DNA from 4 places in the Roseixanthobacter glucoisosaccharinicivorans genome. Region 4 is predicted to be linked to each of the others. Evidence: riboswitches for the same ligand, from Rfam matches in the RefSeq annotation. Region 4 holds a riboswitch; each other region holds the start of a gene.
What was found. Region 4 has a riboswitch for cobalamin ahead of V5F78_RS16840 (CbtB domain-containing protein). Riboswitches for the same ligand answer to the same signal wherever they lie in the genome.
Positions count from the first base shown of each region.

Region 1: it holds a riboswitch for cobalamin, as region 4 does, so the genes downstream of both, V5F78_RS02240 (DUF1636 family protein) here and V5F78_RS16840 (CbtB domain-containing protein) in region 4, are expected to answer to the same signal.
Region 2: it holds a riboswitch for cobalamin, as region 4 does, so the genes downstream of both, cobU (bifunctional adenosylcobinamide kinase/adenosylcobinamide-phosphate guanylyltransferase) here and V5F78_RS16840 (CbtB domain-containing protein) in region 4, are expected to answer to the same signal.
Region 3: it holds a riboswitch for cobalamin, as region 4 does, so the genes downstream of both, V5F78_RS23145 (energy-coupling factor ABC transporter permease) here and V5F78_RS16840 (CbtB domain-containing protein) in region 4, are expected to answer to the same signal.

Region 1 covers NZ_CM195538.1:513,761-521,450, forward strand. Annotated here, with positions in the region: partial or broken gene V5F78_RS02225 (ferredoxin-like domain-containing protein) at 563-748, opposite strand; gene cobN (cobaltochelatase subunit CobN) at 745-4,287, opposite strand; gene cobW (cobalamin biosynthesis protein CobW) at 4,306-5,361, opposite strand; gene V5F78_RS02240 (DUF1636 family protein) at 5,358-5,903, opposite strand; cobalamin riboswitch at 5,923-6,155, opposite strand; gene cmk ((d)CMP kinase) at 6,716-7,348, opposite strand; gene aroA (3-phosphoshikimate 1-carboxyvinyltransferase) at 7,357-7,690, opposite strand, start outside.
Region 2 covers NZ_CM195538.1:1,950,414-1,958,103, forward strand. Annotated here, with positions in the region: gene cysN (sulfate adenylyltransferase subunit CysN) at 1-1,907, shown strand, start outside; gene cbiB (adenosylcobinamide-phosphate synthase CbiB) at 2,340-3,311, shown strand; gene V5F78_RS08770 (cobyric acid synthase) at 3,295-4,755, opposite strand; gene cobO (cob(I)yrinic acid a,c-diamide adenosyltransferase) at 4,755-5,387, opposite strand; gene cobU (bifunctional adenosylcobinamide kinase/adenosylcobinamide-phosphate guanylyltransferase) at 5,384-5,926, opposite strand; cobalamin riboswitch at 6,045-6,235, opposite strand; gene rfaE1 (D-glycero-beta-D-manno-heptose-7-phosphate kinase) at 6,275-7,690, opposite strand, start outside.
Region 3 covers NZ_CM195538.1:5,009,374-5,017,063, reverse strand. Annotated here, with positions in the region: gene V5F78_RS23170 (amidase) at 1-94, opposite strand, end outside; gene hydA (dihydropyrimidinase) at 303-1,796, shown strand; gene V5F78_RS23160 (aspartate/glutamate racemase family protein) at 1,801-2,469, shown strand; gene V5F78_RS23155 (hydantoinase/carbamoylase family amidase) at 2,526-3,854, shown strand; gene V5F78_RS23150 (alpha/beta fold hydrolase) at 3,901-4,785, opposite strand; gene V5F78_RS23145 (energy-coupling factor ABC transporter permease) at 5,176-5,853, opposite strand; cobalamin riboswitch at 5,888-6,114, opposite strand; gene V5F78_RS23140 (hemin uptake protein HemP) at 6,297-6,482, opposite strand; gene V5F78_RS23135 (copper chaperone PCu(A)C) at 6,628-7,197, opposite strand; gene V5F78_RS23130 (DUF2946 family protein) at 7,279-7,683, opposite strand.
Region 4 covers NZ_CM195538.1:3,636,381-3,644,070, forward strand. Annotated here, with positions in the region: gene V5F78_RS16820 (TRAP transporter large permease) at 1-1,250, shown strand, start outside; gene V5F78_RS16825 (TRAP transporter substrate-binding protein) at 1,289-2,272, shown strand; gene V5F78_RS16830 (winged helix DNA-binding protein) at 2,424-2,990, shown strand; gene V5F78_RS16835 (CbtA family protein) at 3,361-4,215, opposite strand; gene V5F78_RS16840 (CbtB domain-containing protein) at 4,228-4,452, opposite strand; cobalamin riboswitch at 4,484-4,603, opposite strand; gene V5F78_RS16845 (histidine phosphatase family protein) at 4,713-5,297, shown strand; gene V5F78_RS16850 (TOBE domain-containing protein) at 5,361-5,570, opposite strand; gene modA (molybdate ABC transporter substrate-binding protein) at 5,726-6,523, shown strand; gene modB (molybdate ABC transporter permease subunit) at 6,579-7,280, shown strand; gene modC (molybdenum ABC transporter ATP-binding protein) at 7,277-7,690, shown strand, end outside.

The DNA.
Region 1 (7,690 bases), 1.9 Mb from region 4:
TTGCGTGCGTGCGGGGCGGCTGGGGTGCGATGTTGAGGCACTTTCCCCCCTCCCCAGCCCTCCCCCGCACGCGGGAGAGGGGGCCTTGGGGGCTATCGTCGGATGCGGCCCGGCGCAGCACATCTTCCATCCGCGCCGCGCGGCCGAGCGCGGCGATGCGGGCCAGGAGGTCGACCACGGCCGCGACCGCCTGCTGACGGCCGAATGTGCCGAGGGGCCGAGCGCGTGCCGCATCGCCGGCGAGGGACACCTGCCACGCCACGCCATCGCCTGCCCGGACGGCTTGCAGCCGCACATCGGCCTTGGCGGCATCGAGCGGGCAGGCGCCGCCGCCGTCGATCACCACCGACACCTTCGGCCCGAGGCGCGGCAGCAGGCCGGCTTCTGCCACCGCCGCGCCGATTTCACCGGCCAGGAGCCGGGCGTCGGCGATCTCGGCGGCGTCGATGCCGGCGAGCGGCGAGGCATCCAGGGCCAGGCCCTCGCGCGGCACCAAGGCGAGGGCGGCGACGGCGTGATTCAGCGGGCCGACAGTCTCGTCCGCCAGGCCGCGAATCTGGAGACTGCCGCGGGCGGTCACTTCCAATATGCCGTTGCCGAACGTCTGGGCGGCGCGTGCGAGCCCGATGAGCGCGCGCGGCGTGAAGATGCCGTCGGCGGGGACGAGGCGCACCAGAAGGCCGTCGCCGGTCTCCATGGGCGCGCTCAGCGCCGGGCAGGCGCCGCGTCGGCGGGAGAGCGCGCTCATTCCGCCGCCTCCGTGCCGATGGTTCCTTGATGGCTTGTCTGCGCGGGCGTCCTTGCGTCTCCCGCTTGCGCGCGCAAGGCCGCAAGATCGCCGTCGAGATCGTTGCGGCGGGCGTGCCACAGGCCGCGGCGGCGGGCATCCTCGAAACGGCGCGCCATGGCCTCCGCCGCCTGCGGATTTTCCCGCAGCAGGAAAGCGCGCACCGTCTCGTCCGCCAGATAGGCCGCGTGAATCTGGTCCAACAGGTCCGATGGCACCTGATGGGTGGTCTCGGCGAAGGCCACCAGCCGGTCCACGGTTTCGGTCAGCTCGGCGGCGCCGCGCGGGCCGTGGCGCATCTGGCCGGCGATGAAGACCGGCGATACCCGGCCATGGACGATGCGCGCCAGCGCATCCTTCAAGGCGCGGGCCTTCGGCCGCTCGGGATCGCTGGTGTCCAGCACCACCAGATCCACCGCCTTGCCGAGCAGCGCGGCGGCGGCGGCGAACCCGCCCATGAAGGCCCCGTCCTCGGCGCCGTCCAGCAGGTCGCGGGCGGGATCATCGGCGCCGTGCAGCAGCGCATCGGCGCGCGCGACCTGGGCCGCGAAGGCGCCGGCGGCCGGGCGGGCCGCGCCATCGGGTCCGTCATAGACATGGGAGGCGGCGGCAAGATACGCGGCGCCGAGTTCGCTGCGGTCGGCAAACGCGCCGCGCGCCAACGCGTCCTCGATGCCCGCGCCATAGGCCCCCGGTGCCGAGCCGAAAATGCGGGCCACATCGCCGCCGGCGCGGACCTGGGCGGCGAGCGGATTTTCGCTCTCCTCCTCCTCGCGGGCCGCGACCGCGCGGGCGGCGGCGTCCAGCAAGGCCAATTGGGCGGGGAAAATGTCACGGAACAGGCCGGAGACGCGCCAGCTCACGTCCACGCGCGGCCGGCCCATGCTCGCCGGCGGCAGCACCTCGATGCCGGTGACGCGGCCGCTGGCGTGGTCCCACACCGGCCGGCAGCCCATGAGATGCAGCCCCTGGGCGATTTCCTCGCCTCCGGTGCGCAAGGTGGCGCTGCCCCAGAGGTCGATGACCACCGCGCGGGGATAATCGCCGTGCTCCTGCAGATAGGCGCGCACCACCTCTTCCGCCGCCAGGCGCCCGAGGTCGAGCGCGGTGGGGGTGGGCAGATGGCGCGGATCGGCGGTGAAGAGATTGCGCCCGGTGGGCAGCACGTCGCGCCGCCCGCGCGCCGGAGCGCCCGCCGGACCCGCGCTCACATGGCGGCCGTCGAGGGCGGCGAGGAGGGCGGCGCGCTCGGCTTCCGCGCTCGGCGCGCGCTCCGCATCGCCGTCGGCGCTGCCATAGATGTGCAGTCCGTCCTTCACCTGCATGTCCTTGACGTCGCAGAGCCAGGCGTCGATGCGGCGCAGCGCCTCGTTGGGATCGCTCGCGCCATCGACCCCGGCGCGGACCGAAAGGCCGGTCTCGCCCGCCCGCTCCACGATCAGCCGGGCGAGGCGGTCGCGGCGGCGCGGGTCGAGGCCGTCGGCTTCGGCATATTCGTCCACCAGCCGTTCGAGCGCCTGCTCGGCTTCGGTGAGCCCGGCTCCGGTGAGCGGCGGCGGCAGATGGCCGAGCGTCACCGCCGCGATGCGCCGCTTCGCCTGCGCCGCCTCGCCGGGGTTGGAGACGATGAAGGGATAGATCACCGGCAGCGGCCCGAGCACGGCTTGGGGAAAGCAGTCGGGCGTCAGCGCTACGGCCTTTCCGGGCAGCCATTCCAGCGTGCCGTGTGCGCCCATATGCACCAGCGCATGGACATCGAGCCCGTGCCGCAGCCACAGGCCGAAAGCCAGCAGGCCATGGCGCGGCGGCAGCGCGGGGTCGTGATAGTCCGCCCGCCGGTCCAGCGATGCGCCGCGATCGGGCGCGAGGGCCACCGTGACAGTGCCGAATTGGGCGCAGCGGACATGGAAGGCACCGTCGCGCAGGTCGCGATCCTCTTCCGGCGCGCCCCAGGCGGCGGTGACAGCGGCGCGGACGGGTTCGGGGAGGGCGGCGAACAGGCGCTGATAGTCGGCGAGCGGCAGGGCCTGCGTCGGGACGATCCGGTCCAGCAGGGCTTTTGAGTGGGCGGGTGCCGTGCCGGCGGCATAGCCCGCCTCCGCCAGGGTTTCGAGTGCCCGCCGCACGCTTTCCGGCACATCGAGCCCCACCGCATAGCCGGTGCGGCCGGGGGCGCCGGGATAATCCGGCATCAGAACGGCGATGCGACGCTCCGCGCGGGGCGTGCGGGCGAGGCGGATCAAGGCGGCGGCGCGCGCCGCCACATGGGTGATGGCCTGCGGCTCGGCGCGGTTCAGCGCGGCGGTGAAGGCGAGGTCCGCGTCCGGGGCGGCCATGTCCTTGAAGGAGATGGCGCCGGCCAGCACCCGCCCGTCCAGCTCCGGCAGCACCACATGCATGGCGAGATCGGCGGCGGCGAGGCCGCGCGGGCTTCGCTCCCAGGCGTCCCGCGCCGTGGTGGCGGGAATGATCTGGAGCACCGGCGGGCCGCCGGCGGGGAACAGGCCGTCCGCATCCCCGGCCGCGAACGCGGTGGCGGTGAGGATCAGGTCCGGGGCCGCCTGCGCGATGGCGTCGCGCACGAAGGCGCGGGAGTGGGGATCTTTCAGGCTGGCGAGAAACACCGGCACAGGCGCGATGCCCCGCGCGCCGAGTGCGGCACAGAGGTCGTCGATGGGGGCGAGGTCTCCGGCCAGCCACATGGAACGGTAGAACAGGATGAGGGCGCGGGGAGAGGGGCCGTGTGAGCCGGACTGGACTGCCGAGCGCGCTTCGTCATCCCCGGGCCTGTCCCGGGGATCCACGCCGCGCCCCACGGTCCGACTTTGCCCGTTCGTTCCTTCCGGCACCGCGTGGATGGCCGGGACAGGCCCGGCCATGACGGCCCCTTGGACCGGAGCGGCAAGCGGGACGGTCCACACCACGTCCGCCAGGTCCACCGCGCCGGCATCCGGCAGATAGAAGCTCGCGGGCGGAACGCTTTTCGGCGCGGCGATCTCGGCGCCTGTCTCCCCCCGCACCACGCGCGCCACCCGCTCCAGCAGCGCGGCCATATTGTCTGGCCCGCCCTGGCGGAAATAGCCGAGCCATGCGGCCAGCTCCGCCGCCGGCACGGTGGAGAGGGCGGCAAGGCGCGGATCGTCCTGGTCCTCGCCGGGCAGCAGAGCGAGCGCGATGCGGCGCGCGCGCGCCAGCTCGGCGAGCCGCTCGGCGCCATAGCGCCACCAGTCGAGCCCGCCCAATTGCCGCACCAAGATCACCTTGGCGTGGCGCGCCGCCTTGTCGATCCACAGATCCACCGACATGGGATGGCGCAGATCCTTCAGCCGCGCGAGCCGCAGGCTCGGCAGCCGGTCGCGGCCCCGCCGCCAAGCCGCCGCGAGCGCCAGGAGGTCGCTGTCGGTGAAGGACAAGGCCAGCACATCGCCGGGAGGCTGGCGCAGGTCGATGGGCTCGGCCAGGTCCTCGATGGTGGCGGATGTGCTCGCGAGCAGATGCATGGAAAGGGCGATCCCGCCTCAGGCCGAAAGCGCCGGTTCCGGCGCCAGCAGCGCGCGTTCCACCGCAGTGCGGTCGAAGCCCTTCAGGCCGATCACCACCAGCGCGCCGGTGCGCGGCTCGTCCGCCCGCCACGGCCGGTCGAACTGGTGGGAAACCCGCGTGCCCACGCCCTGCACCAGCAGGCGCAGGGGCTTGCCGGCGACATTGGCGAAGCCCTTCACCCGCAGCACGTCCGGCGTTTCGGCGGCACGCGCCACGCGGGCGGCGAGGGCGGCGGGATCGGCGATCTCCGGCAGGCGGACGATGAAGCTGTCGAAATCGTCGTGGTCGTGGTCCAGCTCGTCGTCATGATGGGTGCGGCGGGCGTCGATCTCGTCCTCCGTGCCGATTCCGAGGCCGAGCAGGATCGCCGCGTCCACCTTGCCGCCAGCGGAGCGCACCACCTTCACGGCGCGCGGCAGGGCTTTTGCGATGCGGGCGTCGGCGATTTCCGCGCCGGCGGCATCCAGCAGGTCGGACTTGGAGAGGATGATGAGGTCGGCGCAGGCGATCTGGTCCTCGAAAACTTCTTCCACCGGGTCGTCATGGTCGAGCGTGTCGTCGGCGGCGCGCTGGGCGGCGAGGGCCGCGAGATCGTCCGCGACCCGGCCGGCGGCGAGCGCCGGGCCGTCCACCACCGCCACCACGCCGTCCACCGTGACCCGGCTCTTGATGGCGGGCCATTGGAACGCCTGCACCAGCGGCTTGGGCAGGGCAAGGCCCGAGGTCTCGATGAGGATATGGTCCACGCGCGGGGTGCGGGAGAGGATGAGGTCCAGCGCGGGGACGAAATCGTCCGCCACCGTGCAGCACAGGCAGCCGTTGGCCAGCTCGACGATATTATCCTCCGGGCAGCTCTCGATGCCGCAGCCCTTCAGGATCTCGCCGTCGATGCCCACGTCGCCGAACTCGTTGACGATCACGGCGAGGCGCTTGCCCTGGGCATTTTCCAGAATGTTGCGGATCAGGGTGGTCTTCCCCGCGCCGAGGAAGCCGGTGACGATGGTGCAGGGGATGCGGGCGAGAGAGGTCATCGCTGGTCCTCGGAGAAGGTCATGGGAGGGATGCGGGCAACCATGCCGCGCTTGAGGCTGTCGGGCCGCCCGCGCCAGGGCAGGATGCCGTCCGTGGAGGTGGCGAACAGCGCCGCGCCGGTCAAAAGGTCGGCGGCGCTGTCGGGCGAAAGATCGCCGAACACGTAGGACCAGCCGCCGGTGCGCACCAAGGCGGCGGAAAGCGCGCGCTTGCAATTGGAGAGGCAGCGCACCTCCTTCACGGCGATGGCCGGGTCCCCGCCCGTTGCCGCGACGCGCATCGCCTCCCGCGCAAGCGCGGCGCCGGCGGGTGGCGCGTCGGTGGCCGCGCCGGCGAGCTTGCAGGTGGTGCAGACGAACAGGGTTACGGCGGGAACGCTGGCGACGCGCAGGGAATCGCGTGCCGGCCCGTCGGCGGGCGTGCCGCTTCGCACCATCGTCTCGCTCCCCGCGAAAGGCGAATCGTCGTTGGAAGGTCGCTCCACGCCGGTTTCCATGGGTGCGAGCGGCCCGCGCAGGCGTGCCACGGGAAGAATCGCCATGCCAGGGCACCCCGCCCGGCACGCGTCCTTGTCGGTGGCAGGTCTCCTGGCTCGCGGATCGCCGTTCGCGGCCGCCTTCCCGGAAGGGGCGCGGGGCCCGTCTTCCAGTGGCTTTTCGGCCGGAACTCACCGCCTACAGTTGCGGGGGCAGCTGCGGCTATCGCCCGGAAAACCCGTGCGCGACCGCATTCCCTTTTCACCCGGCGGAAGCGGCAAGCCGCTCGAACCGGGACCATCGACGCCGACACTTAAGAACCGTGCCGCCGGGAAGTCAATGAAGCGGCGCGCCGCGCTTCAGCCCGTAGGGGTCACTCGAACCTCACCGGCGAGAACCCCTGGCACCCTCATGTCCCTCCCGCGGAATGGGGAATCCCATCACGCGGCGCCGTTTCCTTCCTCCCCACTTGAGGGGGAGGGCAGGGTGGGGGGTATCTCCCCGCTGTCCCGGCGGGCGAGATGCTGGCGGCGCCGGACCCCCCTCCCCATCCCTCCCCCGCAAGGGGGGAGGGGGAGCGGTTCGGCTGAAGGTCGATTCGCCTCAGGCGCCAGCCGTCGAGGTCTTGGCGGCGATGATCGCCAAAGCGGCGACCAGCCCTCCTCGAACGCGACCGTTGCCGTGTCATCGCTTTCCTGCGGAATGGGGAATCCCATCACGCGGTGCGGCATTCCTCCTCCCCCTTAAGGGGGAGGGCAGGGTGGGGGGTATCTGCCCGCTGTCCGGGCGGGCGAGATGCTGGCGGCGCGGGACCCCCCTCCCCATCCCTCCCCCGCAAGGGGGGAGGGGGAGCGGTTCGGCTGAAGGTCGATTCGCCTCAGACGCCGGCCGTCGAGGTCTTGGCGGCGATGATCGCCAAAGCGGCGGCCAGCGCCTCCTCGATGCCGAGATGGGTGGTGTCCAGCAGCACCGCGTCCTGTGCCATCACCAGCGGGGCGGCGGCGCGGTGCGAATCGCGTTCGTCGCGCTTGTGGATGTCGGCCAGAACGTCCTCGAACGCGACCTCGCTTGCACGCTCCAGCAGTTCGCGATGGCGGCGGGTGGCGCGCACGTCCGCCGAGGCGGTCACGAACAGCTTCACCGGCGCATGGGGACAGATCACCGTGCCGATGTCGCGCCCGTCCAGCACCGCGCCGCCGGGCTGCGCGGCGAAGCGCCGCTGCAGGTCCAGCAATGCGCCGCGCACCACGGGGCGGGCCGCCACCACGGACGCCGCCTCGCCCAGGGCGCCGGTGCGCAGCTTTTCCGGATCGAGCGCGCGCAGGTCCAGCGTGCGGGCGGCCTCCGCGCTGGCCATCTCGTCGTCCAGCGTGCCGTCGGCGAGGCAGCGCGCCGCCACCGCGCGATAGAGCAGGCCGGTATCGAGATGGGGCAGGCCGAGGGTCGCCGCGATCCTGCGGCCGAGGGTGCCCTTGCCGGAGGCGGCCGGCCCGTCGATGGCGATGATCAGGCTGTCGCTCATTTCAGCACGGCGCCGAGGTCGCCCATCATGGGCACGAAGGTCGGAAAAGACGTGGCGATGAAACGCATGTCGTCCACGCTCACGCCGTCGCGCGCGGCAAGGCCCATCACCAGGAAGGCCATGGCGATGCGGTGGTCCATATGGGTCGCCACCGGTCCGCCACCGATCACGCCGTCCGGCCCGAGCCCGGTGACCAGCAGGTCGTCGCCGATGATCTCATGGGGCACGCCGCAGGCCGCGAGCCCGTCGGCCACCGCGGCGAGGCGGTCGCTTTCCTTCACCCGCAGCTCGTTGAGGCCGCGCATGCGGGTCGTTCCGTGTGCGAACGCC
Region 2 (7,690 bases), 1.7 Mb from region 4:
ACGTCGCTCCGCTTACGGAACTCTTCGCAAGCGAAGGCAAGAGCTTGTTGCGCTTCCTCACCTGCGGCAGCGTGGATGACGGGAAGTCGACGCTTATCGGCCGTCTGCTCTACGATACCAAGCTGTTGTTCGACGACCAGATCGCAACCCTTGCCAAGGATTCACGTAAGCATGGCACCGCAGGCGACGAACTGGACTTCGCATTGCTTGTGGACGGCTTGGCGGCGGAGCGCGAACAAGGCATAACTATTGATGTTGCCTATCGCTTCTTCAATACTGAACGGCGCAAGTTTATCGTCGCCGATACGCCCGGTCATGAACAATATACTCGCAACATGGCCACCGGCGCCTCCAATTCGGATCTCGCCGTGATCCTGGTGGATGCGCGGCAAGGTCTGCTCACTCAGACGCGCCGCCATTCCTTCATCGTCTCGCTTCTCGGTATCCGTCACGTGGTTTTGGCGGTGAATAAGATTGATCTGGTCGGGTTTTCACAGAACCGATTCGATGAGATCGTCGCTGAATATGTGAGGCTCATCGAACCGCTGGGATTCGAGACCTTTCAGGCGGTGCCGCTTTCAGCGCGCTATGGCGACAATATCATGGCCCGCAGCGCCAATACGCCCTGGTATCACGGCCCCGCCTTGGTCGAATACCTGGAAAATGTCGACGTCGCGGAAAAGGCGGTGGCCCGTCCATTCCGCCTTCCTGTGCAATGGGTTAACCGGCCCAACCTGGATTTTCGCGGCTTTTCCGGCACCATCGTAAGCGGCACCGTGCGGCCGGGGGATAGCGTGGTGGTGGCAGGTTCGGGCCGCACCACGCAGGTCAAATCCATCGTCACCCGCGATGGCGATTTAGCGGAAGCCGTTGCGGGACAAGCGGTTACAGTGACATTGGCGGATGAAGTCGATGTATCGCGCGGGGATATACTTGCCGATGCGGTCCAGAGGCCGGAGCGGGCGGATCAGTTTGCGGCACAGATCATCTGGATGCATGACGAGCCGCTGCTGCCGGGCCGGCCCTATCTGATCAAGATCGGCACCCGCACGCTCGGCGCCACCTTCACGGAAATAAAGCATAAGGTCGATGTCAACACATTCCAGAAGTTGGCAGCTAAAACGCTCACCTTGAATGAGGTTGGCGTTGTTAATGTTGCATGTCGCGATGCGGTGTCTTTCGATGCCTTCTCGGATGTTCCAGAGACCGGCGCTTTCATCGTCATCGACCGGCTTAGCAACCAGACGGTCGGCGCCGGGATGGTGCAATTTGCCTTGCGGCGGGCGACCAATGTGCATTGGCAGGCGCTCGACGTATCGAAGGAAGCAAGGGCAACCCTGAAGCATCAAAGGCCCGCTGTCTTATGGTTCACGGGCTTGTCCGGCTCGGGTAAATCCACCATCGCGTCCCTGGTTGAAAAGAAGCTTTATGCCGCGGGGCGCCACACTTACATGCTCGATGGAGACAACGTCCGCCACGGGCTCAACAAAGATCTTGGGTTTACAGATGCCGACCGCGTTGAAAACATCCGCCGCGTTGCGGAGGTGGCCCGTTTGTTCGTAGATGCTGGCATGGTCGTTCTGGTTTCCTTCATTTCTCCGTTCAGGGCGGACCGGCAGATGGCCCGCGAACTTTTGAGTGAGGGCGAGTTCATCGAAGTCTTCGTAGACACTCCCTTGGAAGTGGCCGAAAAGCGCGATCCAAAGGGCTTGTATAAAAAGGCAAGACAAGGGTTGATCGCCAATTTCACCGGCATCGACAGCCCATATGAGGCACCAGAAAGCCCGGAACTTCTGCTCGCGGGTGGAGAAAAGTCGGCTGAAGAGTTGGCGGAACAAGTGTTCAATTATCTTTCCGATCGTGATTATTTGCACAGCGACGAGGATGCCGGCGACTGGACCATTTAGCTCCGGCGTTGCGCCCCTTCGGATCGCGGGAGGGATTAAAAGGCCGGCGGAAAATCCCCGTCTCTTCAAATGGTTAAATGGCGTTTTCGGCTCTGCGGCAGGCTCTGCGGCAAATAATACCGTCGCATGCCGCCCGCCCCACGATCAGCCTCGCCGCGATAAGAATCGCGCAGACGAACATCGGATTCCTGCATCTTGTCCGTGCCTCTCGCCAGATGACCGCGTCATTTCGGCCAGATGTCGGCATCATCTCCGAACCGCGGGCAATTTCGCTTCAATTCGGCACTGTTCGGCGACCTCATCTGCGTCCCCCGCTCCGACGTCCCTGCGCCGGCGAGGGGCTTTCCTCGCCCGCCGGCCATGGTCTAAACCTGAGGTCCAAACCTGACCTGGGCGGCGCGCATGCGGCCCGCTACCAACGGGCTCGATCGCTTGACCTTCCTGCTGACTTTCCTGGCCCTCGCCATCGAGGCGTGGTTCGGCTATCCGGTCCGCCTGCTGAACCTGATCGGTCATCCGGTGATCTGGATCGGCCGGCTGATTTCAGCACTCGATCTTGCCTGGAACCGGGCCGAGCTGAGCTTCGCCAGAAGGCGCATGCGGGGCGTGATGGCGCTGCTGGTGCTGATCGCCAGCGCCGCCATTCCGGCCGCTCTCCTCGCGGATGTGCTCGACCTGTTTCCCGGTGGCATCATCCTCACGGCGATCGTCGGCTCGGCGCTGCTCGCCCGCCGTTCCCTGCATGAGCATGTGGCGGCGGTGGCGGAGGCGCTCGAGGTTCACGGGCTGGAAGCGGGGCGCGCCACGGTCTCGCGCATCGTCGGCCGCGATCCGGCGGAGCTCGATGAAGCAGGCGTGACCCGGGCGGCCATCGAAAGCCTGGCCGAGAATTTTTCCGACGGGGTGGTGGCGCCCGCCTTCTGGATGGCGATGGCCGGCCTGCCCGGCATCGCCGCCTACAAGGCGATCAATACCGCCGACAGCATGATCGGCCATCGCACGCCGCGCCACGAGGCGTTCGGCTGGGCCTCGGCACGGCTCGATGATCTCGTAAACCTGCCCGCCTCGCGGCTCTCCGGTCTGCTGATCATCGCCGCCGCGGTCTTCATGCAGGGGGCATCGCCCCTGGGCGCCTGGCGCGCGATGCGGCGCGATTCGGGCAAGCATCGCTCGCCCAATGCCGGATGGCCGGAAGCGGCCATGGCAGGCGCCCTCGGCATCGCCATCGCGGGGCCGCGCACCTATGCCGGCGTGCCCGCCGACCTGCCCTTCATGGGCGATGGCCGGCGCGAGATCGACGCCGCCGACATTCGCTCCGCCCTCCATCTTTACCGGATCGCGAACCGCCTCCTCATGGGCCTCGCCCTGTTCTGCGCGGTGCTGGTGGTCATCGCGCGAGGCTGAGCAGACGGTCGAGATCGAGATGGGCTTCCAGATGCGCGGCAAGCGCATCCAGGGTTTCGTCCACCTGCGCTTCGTATGAGACTTGCGGCGCGCCGGCGCCAAGGGCAGCGAGCCAGGCGGCGCGCTGGGCATCGTCGGCGAACAGCCCATGCACATAGCTGCCCATGATGCGCCCGTCGGGCGATGTGGCGCCATCCGCATCGCCGGTGGCGAGGCGCGAGAAGGGTCGGGCCGTGTCCGCGCCTTTGGTCTCGCCCATATGCATCTCATAGCCTGCGAAGGGCGCCTGGAGGCAGGAGTGGCCCGCAACGGCAACCAGACGCTTATCGCCAGAGAGAATGGTTTCCACATCCAGCAGGCCGAGCCCCTCCGCCCGGCCCGGCGGGCCTTCGACGCCGTCAGGATCGTCCACCCACCGTCCCAGCATCTGATAGCCGCCGCATAGCCCCAGCACCCGCCCGCCGCGCCGGGCATGGGCGATGATGTCGTGATGCAGCCCGTCGGATTTCAGCGCGGCGAGGTCGGAAATCGTGGCCTTGGAGCCGATCAGCAGCACGAGGTCGGTGTCCACCGGCACGCTCTCGGCAGGCCGCAGGCGCACCACCTCCACCGCCGGCTCCGCATCCAGCGGGTCGAGATCGTCGAAATTGGAGACATGGGGCAGGATCGGCACCGCGATCCGCACCTTGGCGTGGGGCTTTGCCGGCGGCGGTCCCTGGAGCGCCAGCGCATCTTCCGCCGGCAGGCGCGCGGCGGCGGGAAAATGTGGGATGAGGCCGAGCGCGGCCCAGCCGGTATGCCCCGCCACCAGCGCCATGCCGTCGGCGAACAAGGCGGGATCGCCCCGGAACTTATTCACCACGAAGCCGGCGATCAGCGCGGCATCCTCGATATCCAGCACCGTTTTGGTGCCGACGAGGCTGGCGATGACGCCGCCCCGGTCGATATCGCCGATCAGCACCACCGGCACGTCGGCGGCGCGGGCGAAGCCCATGTTGGCGATGTCGTTGCGCCGCAGATTGACTTCCGAGGCGCTGCCCGCCCCTTCCACCAGCACGAGGTCGGCCTCGCCCTTCAGCCGCGCGAAACTCTCCAGCACGGCGGGCATGAGGCTCTGCTTCAGGCCCTGGTAGGCGCTGGCCTTGGCGGTGGTGAGCACCCGGCCCTGCACCACCACCTGCGCACCCACCTCGCTCTGCGGCTTCAGCAGCACCGGGTTCATATGCACGCTCAAGGGCACCCGCGCGGCCCGAGCCTGAAGCGCCTGCGCGCGGCCGATCTCGCCGCCGTCGGCGGTGACGGCGGCATTGTTCGACATGTTCTGCGGCTTGAAGGGCCGCACCCGCAGGCCTCGATTGGCAAAGGCGCGGGCAAGACCGGCCACCAGCAGGCTCTTGCCCACGTCGGAGCCGGTGCCCTGGAACATCAGCGCGCGGGCGGCCATCAGAATTCGATACCGGCCTGCGCCTTCACGCCGGCGGAGAAATGATGCTTCACCAATCCCATCTCGGTCACGAGGTCCGCCGCCTCCAGAAGCTCCGACTTCGCGTTTCGGCCGGTGACGACCACATGCAGGTCGCCCCGGCGCGCCTTCAGCGTCGCGACCACGTCGGCGAGGTCGAGATAGCCGTAGCGCAGGGCGATGTTCAGCTCGTCCAGCACGATCAGGGAGAGGGTCTCGTCGGCCAGCAGCTCGCGGGCCTTGTCGAAGGCGCGGGCGGCGGCGGCGGTGTCGCGGGCGAGATCCTGCGTCTCCCAGGTGAAGCCCTCGCCCATGGTGTGCCAGCGCACGCGATCGCCGAACGCGGCGAAGGCGTCCTTCTCGCCGGTGTGCCAGGCGCCCTTGATGAATTGCACCACCCCCACCTTGCGGCCATAGCCGAGCATGCGCAGCGCCAGCCCGAAGGCGGCCGTGCTCTTGCCCTTGCCGGGGCCGGTGTGGACGATCAGCAGCCCCTTCTCCAGGGTCTTCTCCGCCACCTCGGCATCCTGCACCGCCTTGCGCTTGGCCATCTTCTCGCGATGGCGAGCGGCCTGGGCGTCGTCGCCGGCGGCATTTTCGGTTTCATCGCTCATCGGGGCGTGTCCTTCACAATCATGGGCAAGCCGGCCACCATGAAGATCACTTCATGGGCCATGGCCGCCATGCGCTGGTTGAGCCGGCCGGCGGCGTCTCGAAACCGGCGGGCGAGGGCGTTGTCCGGCACGATGCCGAGCCCCACCTCATTCGCCACCAGCACGCTGAGTCCCGTGCGGGCGGTGATGGCGTCCACAAGGCGATCCTCTTCCGCCGCGAGATCGTGCTCCGCCAGCATGTGGTTGGTGAGCCACAAGGTGAGGCAATCCAGCAGCAGCGGCATGTCGGACGGCAGGGCCCGGACGAGATCGGCAGCATCGAACGGCGCGTCGTGGGAGACCCAGCGCGCATCGCGCCGCGCCTGGTGCAGGCGGATGCGCTCGGTCATCTCGGCGTCGAAGGCCTGGGCCGTCGCCACATAGGCAAAGGGCGGGACGGCAGCTTCCACCCGCTGCTCGGCATGGCGGCTCTTGCCGGAGCGCGCGCCGCCGAGCACCAGCACGATCCGGCCGCCCGCCTCGGCCGCGATGGCGCTCAAGCCGGCACCTGGAAGTGCGGGCGGCAGGAGCTGTGGCCGGAGGCGGCCGCTAGGCGCGGACCCAACATGAGACTCTCCCTGGCCCTCCCGCCGAGAGCCGGCCTGTGGCGCCCGCGAAACGGGCTCTGCGTCCTCGGCAGGTCTCCTGGCTTGCGGATCGACGCGCCCCCACCCTTCCCGAGGCTGGCCTCAGTGGTTCGTGGGTTTGCTCTCCGCCGACAGTTGCGGGGGCAGCCGCGGCATAGGGAAAAAGCCTCCCGCACCGCGTTCCCTTTTGATCCCGAAGGAACCGACGACGCGCCGACTATAAGGCCGCCGCCCCGCGCCGCAACCGCCCGCCCCGCGATCTCAGCTTCTGGCTTTCGCAACCAGCGTCGAGGTGGACTGGCCCGGCGTCAGTTCGGCGAGCACAAGCTTTCCGCCATTGGCGATGACGATATCGGCGCCAACCACATCCTCGGGCTTATAATCCGCCCCCTTCACCAGCACGTCCGGCAGCAGGGCCGTAATGATTTCCAGCGGCGTGTCCTCCTCGAACAGCACCACCAGATCCACGCAGCGCATGGCGCCGATCACCCGCGCGCGGGCGGTCTCGTCCTGGAGCGGGCGCGTCGGGCCCTTCAGACGGCGCACCGAGGCGTCGGTGTTGAGCCCCACGACGAGGCGGTCGCCCTGGGCTGCCGCCGCTTCCAGCATGCCCACATGGCCGGGATGCAGCAGATCGAAACAGCCGTTGGTGAAGACGATGCGCGCACCGCTCGCCCGCCAGCGGTCCATGATATCGCGCGCCTTGTCGCGCGAGACGAGCGCGCCCGCCGGCTCCAGCTGCGGTACCGAGCGCTGCAGCGCGGCGGTGAGTTCGGCGCGCGTTACCACCGCCGTGCCGAGCTTGGCGACCGCAATCGCGGCAGCGGCATTAGCGACCGGAACGCTCGCTTCCAGGCTGAGCCCGCAGGCGAGCGACAAAGCGAGCGCGGCCAGCGCCGTATCGCCGGCGCCGGACACATCGAACACCTCGCGCGCCTCGGCCGGCACATGGAGCACGGTGCCGTTGCGGCGCCAGAGCGTCATGCCCTTTTCCGCCCGCGTCACCAGCACATCGCCGCCGAACTGGGCGCTCGCCGCCTGCGCCGCGCGCTCGGCGTCGGCGTCGGTCTCGTCCGGCAGGCCGGTGGCCTCGCTCAGCTCGCGCCGGTTGGGCGTCACCAAAGTCGCGCCGCGATAGACCTCGAAGGTGCGGCGCTTGGGATCGACGATCACCGGCACCCCGAGCGTCCGGGCCTCGGCCAGCACGGCGGCGACGACACGGTCGCCGAGCACGCCCTTGGCATAATCGGAAAGCACCACCACCGAGCAGCCCGCCATGGCGCGGCTGGCGGCCGCGATCAACGCGTCCTCGATAGCGGGGGATGGCGGGGCGGACATCTCGGCATCGATGCGGACGATCTGCTGGCGCCCGCTCATCACCCGCGTCTTGGTGACGGTGGGGCGGGTGGCGTCCACCACCAGGCCGGAGAGATCAATCAGCGCATAAGGAGCGAGCGCGGCGCGCAACTGGTCGGCCTCCCCATCGGCCCCGACGAGGCCCACGAGGCGGATCGGCGCGCCCATTGCGGCGGCATTGGCGGCCACGTTCGCCGCCCCGCCCGGCACGATGCGTTCCGCGCCATGCAGCAGCACCGGCACCGGCGCCTCGGGCGAGATGCGCGAAACCGAGCCGAGGATGTAGCGATCCACCATGACATCGCCGATGACGGCGACGGG
Region 3 (7,690 bases), 1.4 Mb from region 4:
ATTCGGCGCGCGCCGCGAGGAATGTGGGAAGCCGGCGGTCGGGATCGTAGCCGCCAAGGGAAGCGCCCGCATTCTGGACCGCGATCTTCGCCATGCCTCGTCCCGCCCTCGCCCTTTCCCGGCATCCATGCGCCGGCGGATGGGGTTTCGTCCATAGTATGGACAACTGTCAACAGTAGGCAATATGATCGGGCATGGCTTTCGCCTCGGCCGGGCGCGCTGCGTCCCCCGCCGCGCATTCGTCCCTCCGGCGAAGCCCTCCAGAGCCCGCACCACGCACGCCCGCATCAGGACACGACCCCATGGCCGCCGCATTCGATCTCGTGGTCCGCAACGGCACGGTGGTGACCGAAGCGGGCCTCTCGCGCTGCGACGTCGGCATCGCGAACGGCATCATCACCACGCTGGGGCTGGAGCTGGGGCCCGGCGCGCGCGAACTGGACGCGACGGCGCGGCTGGTCCTGCCGGGCGGCATCGACGCCCATTGCCACATCGAGCAGGTGTCGTCCTACGGCCTGATGGGGGCGGACGATTTCTTCGCGGCCTCCCGCGCCGCCGCGTTCGGCGGCACCACCACCATCGTGCCCTTCGCGGCCCAGCATCGCGGCCAGAGCCTGCCCGACGTGTTCGCCGATTATCACCGGCGGGCGCGGGAAAAATCCATCCTCGACTATTCCTTCCACGCCCTCATCAGCGATCCCACCGAGGACTTGCTGAACGAGCACCTGCCGCGCCTGATCGCCGAGGGCATCACCTCGGTCAAACTCTTCACCGCCTACGATCTCATCGCGGTGAGCGACGAACAGATCCTGGATCTGCTCTGGGTGTGCCGCGAGAACGGCGCCATGGCCATGGTGCATGCCGAGAACAACGGCATGATCAAATGGATGGCCAAGAAGCTCATCGCCGGCGGCTTCACCGCGCCCAAATACCACGCCATGAGCCATCCTCGCCTCGCGGAAATCGAGGCGGTGCGACGCTGCATCGCGCTGGCGACCCTGGCGGATGCCCCGCTGCTCATCGTCCATGTCTCCACGGTGGAAGCGCTCGCCGCCATCCGCGCCGCGCGGGCGGAAGGCCGGCACATCTTCGGCGAAACCTGCCCGCAATATCTGCTGCTGAGCGCGGCCGATCTCGACCTGCCGGGCTATGAAGGCGCGAAATTCTGCTTCAGCCCGCCGCCGCGCGGCCCAGTGGAGCAGCAGGCCCTGTGGGCGGGGCTCGCGGACGGCACGCTTGAGATCTATTCCTCCGACCATGCCCCCTATCGCATGGATGCGAGCGGCAAGTTCGCCCGCAGCGCGACCCCCACCTTCAAGGACATCGCCAACGGCATTCCGGGCATCGAGGTGCGCCTGCCGCTGCTGTTCTCGGAAGGGGTGAACGGCGGGCGGATCGACCTTGCCCGCTTCGTCGCGCTCAGCGCCACCAATGCCGCGAAACTCTACGGCCTGTTCCCGCGCAAGGGCACGATCGCCGTCGGCTCGGATGCGGATCTCGCGCTGTGGGACCCGGACCGCCGCGTCACCCTGCGCGCGGACGATCTGCACGACACGGTGGGCTATACGCCGTTCGAGGGGCGGGAGGTGACGGGCTGGCCGACCACCATCGTCCGGCGCGGCGATGTGATCGTCGACGACGGCGTGCTCAACGCCGCGCCCGGCTCCGGCCGCTTCATTGCCCGCGCCGCCTCCGGCCGTGCCGCCGGCACGCCGCCCCCCGTGCCGGAGACCGACCCGGCGACGAATTTCGGCGCCGCTCTCTTTCCCGCACGCGCCCCGGCCGGGAGGGCCTGAAACCATGGCGGATGCAGCCGCAAACCGGATCCTGGTGATCAATCCCAACAGCAATGCCGCCGTCACGGCGGAGATCGCGGCGGCGGTGGGCGACCTTGCCTTCCCCGGCGGGCCGGCGATCCAATGCGTGACGCTGCACGAGGGGCCGCCCGGCGTCGAAACCCAAAGCGACGTGGAGCATGCGACGCGCCTCGTGCTCGACCATATCGACCGCGAACCGGCGAGCGCCTATGTGATCGCCTGCTACAGCGATCCCGGCCTCATCGCCGCGCGCGAGCGCACTGCGCGCCCGGTGCTCGGCATCGGCGAAGCGGGAACCTTCGCCGCCATGATGCGGGGTGATCGCTTCGGCGTGATCGCCATATTGGACGCCTCGGTGCGGCGCCAGCAGCGGCAGGCGCGGATGCTGGGCGTTGCCCCGCGCTATGCCGGCAGCAAGGCGATCGGCCTCTCCGTCGCGGAACTCGCCGACCACGGGCGCACCCGCGAGCGCATGATCGCCGCCGGCGCCGTCCTGCGCGATACCCAGCAGGCGGACGTGCTCATCCTCGGCTGCGCCGGCATGGCGCGCCATCGCGCCGCGCTGGAGGACGCGCTCGGCGTTCCCGTCATCGAACCCTCGCGCGCCGCCACCGCCATGGCCCTCGCCATGGCACGGCTGGCGGCGGAATGAGCCCGCGTTCCATGCCATCGCACACCGCCACATCGCATCCGCAGACGACCCCGCCCATGACCTCCCAGACCGCCGCTTCCCCCGCATCCCAACCCGCGACGGCGCCTTCGGCCGACCAGATCATCGCCGCGACCAACGCCCAGCTCGGCCTCGCCACGCGCCTGTTCGAATCCCTGCGGCAGGGCAGCGTCGACGTGCCGGGCATCACCCGCGACACCTACGGCGCCGGTGAGAATTTCGCCCACGGCCTGGTGCGCGACCACGCGCTGCGCCTCGGCCTCGACATCGCGACCGACGCGGCCGCCAACACCTATATGACCCTGCCCGGCCGCGACCGCGCGGCGCCGCGCATCCTCACCGGCTCGCATCTCGACAGCGTGCCCCACGGCGGCAATTTCGACGGCGCGGCCGGCGTGGTGGCCGGGCTGGTGGCCGTGGCGGCGCTCCGGGCGCTCGGCGTCACCCCCGCCTGCGACATCACCGTGATGGGGGTGCGGGCGGAAGAGAGCGTGTGGTTCGAGGTCTCCTATCTCGGCAGCCGCTCCGCGCTCGGCACGCTCCCGCCCGGCGCGCTCGACGCGCGGCGCATCGATACCGGCCGCACGCTGGCGGACCATCTGGACGCGTGCGGCGGCGATCCCGCGCTGCTGCGGGCGGGCCACCGGCATCTCGACCCGCGTGCGCTCCGCGCCTTTCTGGAAGTGCATATCGAGCAGGCGCCGAGCCTCGTGGAAGCCGGCCTTCCGCTGGCCATATGCACCGCCATTCCCGGCAACTTCCGCTATCCCAATGCCTGGATCGCGGGCGAATACGCCCATGTGGGGCTGCCGCGCCGGTTTCGCCGCGATGCCGTGATGGCGGCGGCGGAATTCGCGGCGGGGATGGATCGGCTCTGGGCGGCACACGAGGCGGAGGGGCGGCCGATGGCCGTGACGCTCGGGCGCTTCCACACCGACCCGGCCAAGCACGGCCTGACCACGGTGCCCGGCGCCTTCCATTTCAGCCTCGACGTGCGCGCCTATGACGACGCACAGCTGGCGGAGCTGGAACAGGGCATGGGCGACATCATCGCCGACATCGAACGCCGGCGCGGCGTGACCTTCCACATGGGGCCGCGGGCGAGCGCCGTGGTAGGTAAGATGGACGCCGCGATCCGAGCCCGGCTGGTGGAGGGCGCGCAGGCGCTGGGCATCCCGGCGATGAGCCTCGGCAGCCCGGCGTCGCACGATGCCGCCGCCTTCGCCGCCGCCGGCGTTCCCACCGCCATGATGTTCGTGCGCAACCAGAACGGCAGCCACAATCCGCACGAAGCCATGGAGATGGCGGATTTCATGCGCGCCGCCAGCCTTCTCGCCTGGTGGCTCGCCGAGAACGCCCGCGCCTGACCGCCCGTGGGGAAGGAGAGCCCGAAATCGGGCTCTCCGCGCGCGCTCAGTCCTTCATACCGGTGATGGACGCGCTCATGGCCCGCGGGTCGCGGGTCGGCCAGCGGCCGCAATCCACCTTGGTGAGGAAGTCGCCGACGAGACGATTGTATTCGTCGGGATCCTCCAGATTGATGGTGTGCCCGCAATTGGGCATCACCGCCAAGGCGGCCGAGGGAATGTGCTGCTTCATCAGCAGGCCGGGGGCAAGGCAGGGCCAATCCTCGTCGCCGGTGATCACCAGGGTGGGCACGGTCAGCCGCTTCATCTCCTCCACCAGGGTGTAGAGCGAGGGACGCTCGCGCTGCACGCCGAGCTGCGTGTTGGCGGAGCCCAGGGCCGAATGCTCGGCCAGCATCTGCTTGAATTCGGCAAAGCCGCGCGGGTCCTTGTTCTCGAACTGCACGCGGGTCGGGCCGTAGGCATATTTCTCGGCGAAGGCGGGCATGCCGGCGGAGGTGATGAAGCCGGCGATGGTGTCGGCCTCGGCCTGGAAACGGGCGCGCTGCTCCACCTCCGCTCCATAGCCGCACCCGCCGACGCAGAGCGACAGCGCCAGCTGCGGATGGCGGAAGCCGAAATGCAGGGTGGCGAAGCCGCCCATGGAGAGGCCCACCACATGGGCCTTGGTTTCCCCCGTCGCCGCGAGCACCGCAGCGATGTCGTCGGCGGCGCGGGCCTGGGAATAGGAGCTGGGATTTTCCGGCACGTCGGAGGGCGGAAAGCCGCGCGCAGCGAAGGCGACGCAGCGATAACGCTGGCCGAAATGGCGCATCTGCGGTTCCCAGCTGCGGAGATCGCCGGCGAACTCATGGACGAAGATCACCAGCCGGCCGGTGCCGGTTTCCTCATAATGCAGGCGCACTCCGTCGTCCGTCGTCGCGTAGGCCATGGTCATTCCCCGATTGGATTTGCGCACATCCTCTGCGGCACGCGCCCCGGCGCTGCGATGCGTGGGGGCGTGCGTCCGCTTGTCGTCCTGGCGGTTGGCGTGCCCAACGCGGGCCGGCCGGGCAGCCGAACGGCTTCAATCTGTATACTGTTTACAATTATCGACGCAAGGAAGGATGCTCCCGGCGCGGCCCCCGCGCCCCCGCTCGTGGGAGGCGGCCGCCTTTGCCGCAGCCTCTCAACGACCCGGCGCCGATCGGGAGGATCGGCGCAACAAACGTCCGCGATAGAGGATCCCGGCCGCTTGTCGCAGAGCCCTTGTCAGCGGGCGGTTGTCATCGGGCGGTTGTCCGTGGGCGGTTGTTGCCCACGGACCTGCGCGTCACGCGTCTCAGACGGCCTCGTAGAGGCGGCGCTCCAGCAGCATGGAGCCGCGCAGGCGGCTCAGCGCCTTGGCGGCGCCGAGCACGGCGAGGTCGGCCAAAGGCTCGATGATGATGACCAGCATATAGGCGCCGCCGAAGGTGGAAATCGCCGCCACATTGTCCGCCGTGAAGCCCTGGCCATACAGCGCCCAGAAGGCCACCCAGGCGACGATGCCCGCCTGATAGGTGGTGGAGAGCGCGAGGGCCTGGCCGTAGCGCAAGTCCACATAAGGCGTATTGGGGGCGATGATTTTCTGGGCCACGGCTTGCAAGGCGAACAGCGGCACCAGGAGGGTCGTCACGTTCATGCCGAATTGCGGCAGGTCGAACGGCGCAAAGAACAGGCCCTGAACCAGCAGGCCGAGGGACAGGCCGATGGCCGCCGGCGCCATGCCGAAGATCAGGAACAGGGTCGAGCCGAGGATCAGGTGAACTTCCGACACCCCGACGGGATAATGCGGGAGCACCTCGAAGAAAGAAAACACCAGGGCGCTCGCCGCCGCGCTGCGCGACACCAGGGAGAGGATGCCGCGCTCGCGGACGGCCTCATAGGCCAGCTTCACGGCATAGCCGCCGGCGCCCGCGGCAGTGACGTAGCTGAGCCAGATTTTCCCGCTATCCACGAGACCAGGTTCGATATGCATGACTGCTCCTCCGCCGTCTCACCCGACGGCCTGCGTTAGTTCCGGGCGCATGGCCGGTCTCCTGACTCGCGGGTCGCCGCATGCCTTCCGTCTTCCCGAAGCGCACCTTGGGGGATTGCTTCAGTGACATCGTGGAAGGCCGCTCGCCGCTCACAGTCGCGGGGGCGGTCGGGGCTCAGGGCGTCATCGGCCCCTCCCCCGTTCCCATTTCACTTCCGGCATGTGCGTCATGCCGGAAGAACCATGCGCGTTCAGGAGCGGCCAACCTCCGCTTTCTGTCAAGACGTCCGCGCGTCCGCGCGCACCGATATGCGGATTCTTTGTCGCGTGGAGACAGGCGCGCGGAGACCCGGCCGGCATGCGCGGCCCATGCCGCGCCCGGAATAAGCACGCGCGCCCCGCCACAAGCCTCCCGCCTCAGACCTCCCCCCTTGCGCAAACGATTACTTGGTGAGGATCAGCTTGTTCTTGGAGGTCAGCGTCAGGGTATAGACCTGGTCGCCATGAACGATCCGCACCGTGCGCGCCGCGCGAAAGAGATCGGTGCTGTCCAGGCATCCGTCCGCCATCGCGATGGTGCGCACCGCCGTTTCGGGAGACGGCACGGGTCTCAGCTTGATGATGCCCATGGAAGGCGGCTCCTCTGCCGGAGTTCGGGCGAAGGACGGGCGAAACGCGCCGCGCCGCCCCCGGCGCGGGTCAGGCGAGCGGATCGCCGGCGGCCGGCGCGAACGGCCGGACGGCTCATTTGCGCGCGGCTTACTTGCGCGCGACTCACTTGCCGGATGGCATCGTCATATGGTCGTGTTCGCCCCCATCGCTGCTCCCCTGGGCGGCGATGGACTCCACCTTGAACTGAACCGACACCGTGCCCGCCTTCTCAAACGTCAGCGTGCCATTGACCATGGCGCCCTGCTTCAGGGGCTGCTTCAGCCCCATGAGCATGAGGTGATAGGAGCCCGGCTTCAGCGCCACGGAGCCCTGCGCGGGAACGGCGACGCCGCCCGCCACCGGCCGCATGGTCATCACCCCGTCCTTCATGGACATCTCGTGGATTTCCACCTTCTGCGCGCCCTCGGCGGTGGCGGAGACGAGGCGGTCCGGCGTCGAACCCTCGTTCTTCAGGACCAGATAGCCGGCACCGACGCTGGCGCCCTCGGGCGTGGCGCGGGTCCAGGGATGGTCAATCTCGATGGAGCCGACCTTGAACTCGTGCGCCATCAGCGCCTGCGCGGAGAGGGTCAGCAGGAACATGGCGAAGGCCAGCGCGGCGAGCGCCTCTTCAAGATACATGCGGCGGCAGAGGCGCGCGAACGCGCCGGGAAAACGGAAAGAATTCAACATGGCTTGGCTCCACGATACGGCCTCCTCCAGGGGAGGACCGGATGTCACGATCGGCGGACTTTCCCTGCGCAAACGCAGGCGTCAGGCGATCGCGGGTGGAGCCCTGGCGCGGCTCGGGGAACGGCGCTGGCCCGGCGCGGCGGAAAAATCCGCGCCGCGCCTGAGCATCGCGGCCGCGTGGCGCACCGGCGCGACGAATCCCTCCGCCGCCGGCGGCGGTGCGGCGGCCGGCCCGAACATGGGACAGCCCAAGACGCAGCAGTCCAGCCCATCATGATGGGCCGGGGCCCCGCCCTCGGTTGGGGACCCGTTCTCGGTTGGAGAACTGGAGCAGATGACGCCGAACGCATCCGGACCCTGGGCCGCTGCCTGCGCCGCCTGGGCGCCCGCGGCAAGCCCCACGGCCAGCATCTGCAGGACGAGCAGATAGGCCGCCGCGATGGCGGCCCAGGCTCTCCAGGATGTGCGCGGCTTGGCCAAGATCAAGATGTCT
Region 4 (7,690 bases):
CGAGCGGCGTGTGGATCGCCTTCGGGCTCGGCATCGTCGGACTAGCGGCGATGGTCCTCACCACCAACGTGCCCATCGGCCAGGTGCTCGCCACCACCGTGTGGAGCGCCACCGCCTCCTGGACCCTGGCCGCGCTGCCATTGTTCATCTGGATGGGCGAAATCCTGTTCCGAACGCGCTTGTCGGAGGAGATGTTTCGCGGCCTGGCCCCCTGGCTGCAATGGCTTCCGGGCCGGCTGCTGCATGTGAACGTGATCGGCTGCGGCATCTTCGCCGCCGTCTCGGGCTCCTCCGCCGCCACCTGCGCCACCATCGGCAAGATCGCCCTGCCGGAATTGGACAAGCGCGGCTACGACAAGGGCATGAGCATCGGCACGCTGGCCGGCTCGGGCACGCTGGGGCTGCTCATTCCCCCATCGATTCCGATGGTGGTCTATGCGGTTACGGCCAATGTCTCGGTCCTCCAGGTGTTCCTGGGCGGCTTCCTGCCGGGCCTGCTGGTGATGGCGCTTTACAGCGGCTACATCATCATCTGGTCGCTGCTGAACCCGTCCAAGTCGCCACCGCGCGACCCGCCGATGCCCTTCCGGGCGAAGATGCGCCAGTCGGCGCGGCTGTTGCCGTGCCTGCTGCTGATCGCGGGGGTGTTTCTCTCGCTCATTCTCGGCCTCGCCACGGCGACCGAATGCGCGGCCTGGGGCGTGATGGGAGCGCTTGCCCTGGCGGCCTGGAGCGGCACGCTCACCTGGTCGGCGTTCCTCCAGAGCGTGATGAGCGCGACCCGCCTGTCCTGCATGATCATGCTGATCATCGCCGGCGCGGCCTTCACCACCGCTGCCATGGCCTATACCGGCATCCCGGTGGCGCTGGCCGAATGGGTGCAGGGGCTGAACCTCACCCCCGGCAAGCTCGCCCTGGCCCTGACCGTCATGTACATCATCCTCGGCTGCCTGGTCGACGGCATCTCGATGATCGTCCTGACGGCGGTGATCGTGCTGCCGATGGTGAAGCAGGCGGGTTTCGACTTGGTCTGGTTCGGCGTCTATCTCGTCATTCACGTCGAGATGGCGCAGATTACGCCGCCCGTGGGCTTCAACCTGTTCGTGCTCCAGAACATGAGCGGGCGCGACACGCTCTCGGTGGCCAAGGCCGCTTTTCCATTCTTCATTCTGCTCAACGTCGCGGTCATCATCATCACGACCTTCCCGGAGATCGTCCTGGTGCTGCCGCGCTGGGCCTTCCCCGGGTGAAAAACCGCCGTCACAGCCAACCAGAAGAGGGATACTAAATGGCACGCTCGCGTTTCCTCGCACCGGTGCTCGTCGCCGCCGGCATCGCCGCGCTCTCGGCGGCCCCAGCGCTCGCCCAGACCAAGTGGAACCTTCCCTCCGCCTATCCGGCGGACAATTTCCACACGGAAAACATCGCCCAGTTCGCCAAGGACGTGGAAACCCTGTCCGGCGGCAAGCTGCTGATCACGCTGCATCCCAACGCCGTCCTGTTCAAGGCGCCGGAGATCAAGCGCGCGGTGGCGACCGGCCAGGCCCAGGCGGGCGAGGTCATCATGTCGATCCACGAGAACGAGGATCCGATCTTCGGCATCGACGTGGTGCCGTTCCTCGCAACCTCCTACGAAAGCTCGAAGAAGCTCTGGGCGGCCTCGCGCCCGTTCGTCGAAAAGAAGATGGAAGCGCAGGGCCTGATGGTGCTCTACGCGGTGCCCTGGCCGCCGCAGGGCATCTTCTCCAAGAACCCCGTCACCAAAGTCGAGGATCTGAAGGGGGCCAAGTGGCGCGCCTATAATGTCGGCACCTCGCGCATCGGCGATCTGCTCGGCGCCCAGTCCGTCACCGTGCAGCAGGCCGAATTGGCGCAGGCGCTCGCCACCGGCGTGGTGACCGCCCTCATCACCTCCGCCGCCACCGGCTATGACGTGAAGATCTGGGAAAGCATCCCCTATTTCTACGACGTCCAGGCCTGGCTGCCGAAGAACATGGTGTTCGTGAACAAGGCCGCCTTCGATGCCCTCGACAAGCCGACCCAGGAGGCCGTGCTGAAGGCTGCTGCCGCCGCCGAGGAACGCGGCTGGAAGAGCTCCATCGAGAAGAGCAAATGGTATGTGGAGCAGCTCCAGGCCAAGGGCATGAAGGTGGAAGCGCCTTCCGCCGAACTGCGGGCCGGCTTCGAGAAGATCGGCGCGCAGCTTACCGCCGACTGGATCAAGAAGGCGGGCCCGGACGGGGAAGCCGCCCTCGCCGCCTTCAAGAAGTGAGGGCGGTGGCGTAACATGACGCGATCGGCCGGCCCGCGCAGGGCCGGCCACGCCGCCGGAGCGGCAGGCCTTGCCGACGCTCCCCGCTTCCGGCCCCGGCTTCTCGGGCCGGAGCATTTCCGCCCGCAAGAACAGCCGGACGCCAAGCCGTATGACCCGACGCCCCGCCTCTCCCGCACCGGCCGGTGAAACCGATCGCCCCATCTCGTCCGGTCCGCTCGGCTCCATCGTCTCCTCGGCCCATCTTGCCGACGGCGCCCTGCCGGCCTTGTCGGAGCTGGAATTCGGCCTCAACATGATCACCCACGGCTACCAGCGCTGGATGGTCCGCTGCATGGCGGCGGCGGGCTTGCCGGATCTGTCGTCGCTGGATGTGCTGGTGCTGCACCACGTGGCCCATCGGGACCGGGCGAAGACCATCGCCGATCTGTGCCTGGTGCTGGATGTGGAGGATACCCACCTCGTCACCTATGCCGCGAAGAAGCTCCAGGCCCTGGGGCTGGTGTCCAGCGGCCGGCGCGGCAAGGAGAAGACCTTGAACGCCACCGAGAAAGGCCGCCTCGCCTGCCAGCGCTACCGCGAGGTGCGCGAGGCGCTGCTGACGCAAACCGTTGCCGCGACAGGCATTCCCCCCGAAAAGCTGTCGGAGATCGCGGCCTTGCTGCGCACGCTTTCCGGCCATTACGACCAGGCGGCCCGGGCGGCCGCGAGCCTTTAGCACACCTCCGCTTCAGGCCGGCAGGACAAAGCCGCCGCCACTGGCAAGCCCGCCCGCGCGCGGGAAAAGCGCGGGCTCTCCTGATGCACCGGTCCTCGGCATCGCTCCGGGTGACAGAAAATGTTTCACGTGAAACAATGGCTTAGCGCAGACGAACATCGGTTTACTGGCGCTTGACCGCACTTTTCCAGCCGATCACACCGGCTTTTCGGGCGAATATTTCGCATTGAATTTCGGCACGCCGCATCCGCCCGCTTCCAAGTGATCGGCGTGGGCCGACGGCGACCACGAGGACCCCACCGGCGCCGCACCCGAGGGGTCCGTCAAAGCGCCCCCCCGCGGCTCACCGATCCGCCTCAGCGAAAGCCCGTCAGCGCAGGGCACCGGCGGGAGCGAGGCGCGCGCCGCGATGGGCGCGCAGGCTGCGCTCGGCGAGCGGGCCGAAGGCCAGCCCGAGGGTTGCCCACAGCACCGCCTGGATGCCGAGCGTGGCGATGCGGAACTCCCACAGGAGCGAGGCCGAGAATTCGGCCGGCACCTCGTTGATGGTCGGCAGCATCGTCTGCACCAGGGCAATCACCGCCACATAGGCAAGCGCCGCCGCGACGACCCCGTTCCACACACCGTGGCGGGCGGCGAGCCGCCGGGCCAGCAGCACCGCGCCCGTGAGCGCGGCCAGCGAGGCCACGAGCATCAGGAAGAACATCTGGGTGCGGAAGCCGATGGTCGCGCCGTCGCCTACGGCGGGCGGATTGGCGGGATATTTCAGCCCCGGCACCAGGGCGATGGCCAAGAACCCGCCCAGCGCCAGCAGCCCCGCCGTCGCGCGCGGGGACAACGGGCCCACCCGCCCGAGCGCAAAGGCGAAGACCAGCGCGAAAATGCCGCCCATGGCGGCGCCATAGACCAATGTGCCGGTCAGCAGGCCGAGCCCGGCCTGGGTGGACCGGCTGACCAATTCCTCCTCGCCGCCATGGGAATGGCCTTCGGCCGCGGCGGGTACCGGGGCGGCGGCATGCATGTGCGTGCTGCCGTCGGCATGGACATGCGGCGTCGCCGCCGGGGATGCGGGCGCGGCGGCGGGCGCCGGCCCTTCCGCATGCGCTTCCTCAAAGGCGATGGCGCGGTTGACCGCGGGTTCACCGAAGACGCGCGCGAATCCAAACGAGAGCAAGCCCGCGAGGACGCCAACAAGCATCCCGCGAAGCAGGAGAGACCCAACCATGTCGCATGCCCCTTAGTGGCAGGGGAAGCCGAGCAGGTGGCGGCCGTCGTGCAGGAATTCATGCACATACATGCCGGGGATGAGGGAAGTCGCGCCCTGTTCGGCGCCGACGAAATAAAGCGCGAGCAGCATCAGCAGGCCGCCGAACACCGCCCAGGGCAGAAGTTCGCTGACCGAGATGGTCTGCGTGCCGGCCGCAACGCCGAGGGAGGAACCGGAAAGAACGGTGTCGGCCATGGTCAGTCTCCTGGGATTGCGCGTCCCGAAATCGAACATCGTCCTGCGGGCCGGGTCTGACTTGCGGCACGGCCGGAATGGCGTGGCGCTTACAGTGGCGCGACCGTGTCGGATTTTCACCGACTTCCTCACCCGCAGCGAAGCATCGACACTATTGGCGCGAAGCCGGTTGTGTCAAACGAACAATCTGGCGAAAACAGACGCGCGCCGGCGCGCCGGCCGATCTCCTCCGCCCGCTGCCGCAAGGGTGCCCCATCGCCATGGCCAACCGCCTGACGCTGATCTGCCACGGTGCCACCGCCGCCCTGCGGGCCGGCGCCTTTCCGCGCGACGAACCGCTGGAGCCGCTCGCCCTGGCGCAGACCCAGGCGTGGCGCGGCCGGCTGCGGCGGCCCGACGGCGTGCGGACTTCGCCAGCCGAGCGCGCGAGAGAGACCGCACGCGCGCTCGGCTTTGAGGCGGAGAACGACGAGGATCTTCGCGATTGGGACTGCGGGCTGTGGGCGGGCCGCACCTTCACCGAGGTGGACACAGCTTATCCTGGCGCGCTCGCCCTCTGGCGCGGCGAGCCGCAGGCAGCGCCGCACGGCGGCGAATCGCTCGCGGCGCTGATCGCCCGCATGGAGGCCTGGCTGGACCGCCAGCGCGAGGGCCATGGCCATGTCATCGCCTGCACCCATGCGGCGAACGTCCGGGCGATCGCGGTCGGCCTTCTCCAGGCGCCGCCTGGCGCCTTCTGGCAGATCGACGTGGCGCCGCTCACCCGCAGCGACCTGCGCACCGACGGCCGGCGCTGGACCCTTCGCACCCTGGGCCAGCCCCTGGACCCTCCGCCCGACGCCTGAGGCGGACCGGACGGGCGGGTGGAACGAGGGGCGGGAGCCACGCCCGGCGGCTCCCGCCTGACCTCAATGGACGGCGATCATCACGTCCGACGCCTTGATGATGGCGGCGGCGTCCTGGCCGACTTCGAGCTTCAGCTCGTCCACCGCCTCATTGGTGATGGAGGCGGTGACCGTGGCGCCGCCGCCAAGGTCCAGGCGCACGTGGGACGTGGTCGCGCCCTTGGTGATTTCCAGGATCTTGCCCTTCAACACATTCCGCGCACTGATCTTCATGATCACCCTCCACTGCTGGCGCGGAGCCCGGTGGGCTCCCGTCCGCCACGCCGCACATCGACATATTTTAGAAAATATATCGCTAGCGAAAATCGTCGCGGCGCTATATTTCAAAATATATCGCGCTGCACCAAGCACCGTACCGGAGAGGGACAATGAACCTGGCTCGCCGCACCTGGCTGAAAATCGCATGCCTCGCCCTGAGCGGCGCCTGGCTTGGCACCATGCCCCTGGCCGGCGCGGCCCATGCCCAGTCCGAGCCGGTCACCATCTTCGCCGCCGCCAGCCTGAAGAACGCCCTCGATGCGGTGGCGGCCGACTGGCACAAGGAAACCGGCAAGACCACGCGCATCTCCTATGCCGCCTCCTCCGGGCTCGCCAAGCAGATCGAGGCCGGGGCGCCCGCCGATATTTTCATCTCCGCCGATCTCGACTGGATGGACTATGCCGCCAGCCACAAGCTGCTCCAGGAGGGAAGCCGGTTCAATTTCCTCGGCAACCGCCTGGTGCTGATCGCCCCCAAGGACAATGCCAAGCCGGTCGACATCAAGAAGGGCTTCGACCTTGCCGGCCTGCTGAAGGGCGGGCGCCTCGCCATGGGGTCGGTGGACAGCGTGCCGGCCGGCAAATACGGCAAGGCGGCGCTGACCTATCTCGACATCTGGCCCTCGGTGGAGGCCAAGGTCGCCGGCGCGGAGAGCGTGCGGGCCGCCATGCTGCTGGTCTCGCGGGGCGAAGCGCCCTACGGCATCGTCTACCAGACCGACGCCGCCGCCGACCCGAACGTCGCCATCGTCGGCACCTTCCCGGAAGACAGCCACCCGCGCATCATCTATCCGGTGGCGCTGGTCGCGGGTTCCAAGAACGCCGACGCCGCCGCCTTCCTCGCCTTCATGCGCGCGGCGAAGGAACAGCCGGCATTTGAGAAGCAGGGCTTCACCATCCTAAAGTGAGGCGAGTGGCGCGCCGCGCGCGCGCCGCCCCTTCTCCGACGTCCGGAAGGCCCGCGTGGATTTCCTGCATCTCAGCGCCGACGAATGGACGGCGGTCGTTCTCACCTTGCGCATCGCCACCGTGGCGATGCTGGCCAGCCTGCCGTTCGGCATCTTGATGGCGCTCGCGCTGGCGCGCGGCCGCTTCTGGGGCAAATCGGTGCTGAACGGCATCGTCCATTTGCCCCTGGTGCTGCCGCCCGTGGTCACGGGCTTCATCCTGCTGCTGCTGTTCGGCCGGCGCGGCCCCATCGGCGCCTTTCTCGATGCGCATTTCGGCATCGTGTTCTCGTTCCGCTGGACCGGAGCGGCGCTGGCCTGCGCGGTGATGGGCTTTCCGCTCATGGTGCGCACCATCCGCCTCTCCATCGAGGCGGTGGACCGCAAGCTGGAGGATGCCGCCGGCACCCTCGGCGCGAGCCCGATATGGGTATTCCTGACCGTCACGCTGCCGCTGATCCTGCCGGGCGTGATCGCCGGCATGATCCTCTCGTTCGCGAAAGCCATGGGCGAGTTCGGCGCCACCATCACCTTCGTCTCGAACATTCCCGGCGAGACGCAGACCCTCTCGGCCGCCATCTACAGCTTCACCCAGGTGCCCGGCGGCGATGCCGGCGCCCTGCGCCTGACGCTGATATCGGTGGCGATCTCCATGGCGGCGCTGGTCGCCTCGGAAATCCTCGCCCATTTTGCCGGCCAGAAGGCGGATCTGCGATGACGCTGCTGGTCGAAGCCAGGCTGAAGCTGGGCGACTTCACCCTCGACGCGCACTTCGCCTCCCACGCCGGCGTCACCGCTTTGTTCGGGCCGTCGGGGTCGGGCAAGTCCACCCTGGTCAATGTGATCGGCGGGCTGATCCGGCCCGATGCCGGCCGGGTGGTGTTCGACGACGTGGTGCTGGTGGATACCGCCCGCGGCATTTATGTGCCCAAGCACAAGCGGCGCTTCGGCTATGTGTTCCAGGAAGCGCGCCTGTTCCCCCATCTCTCGGTGCGGCGCAACCTGCTGTTCGGCCGCTGGTTCGCGCCGGCTTCCCTGCGGGCGGGCAATCTCGCGCAGGTGGTGGACCTGCTCGGCATCGGCCATCTGCTCGAGCGGCGGCCCAATGCGCTCTCCGGCGGGGAGAAG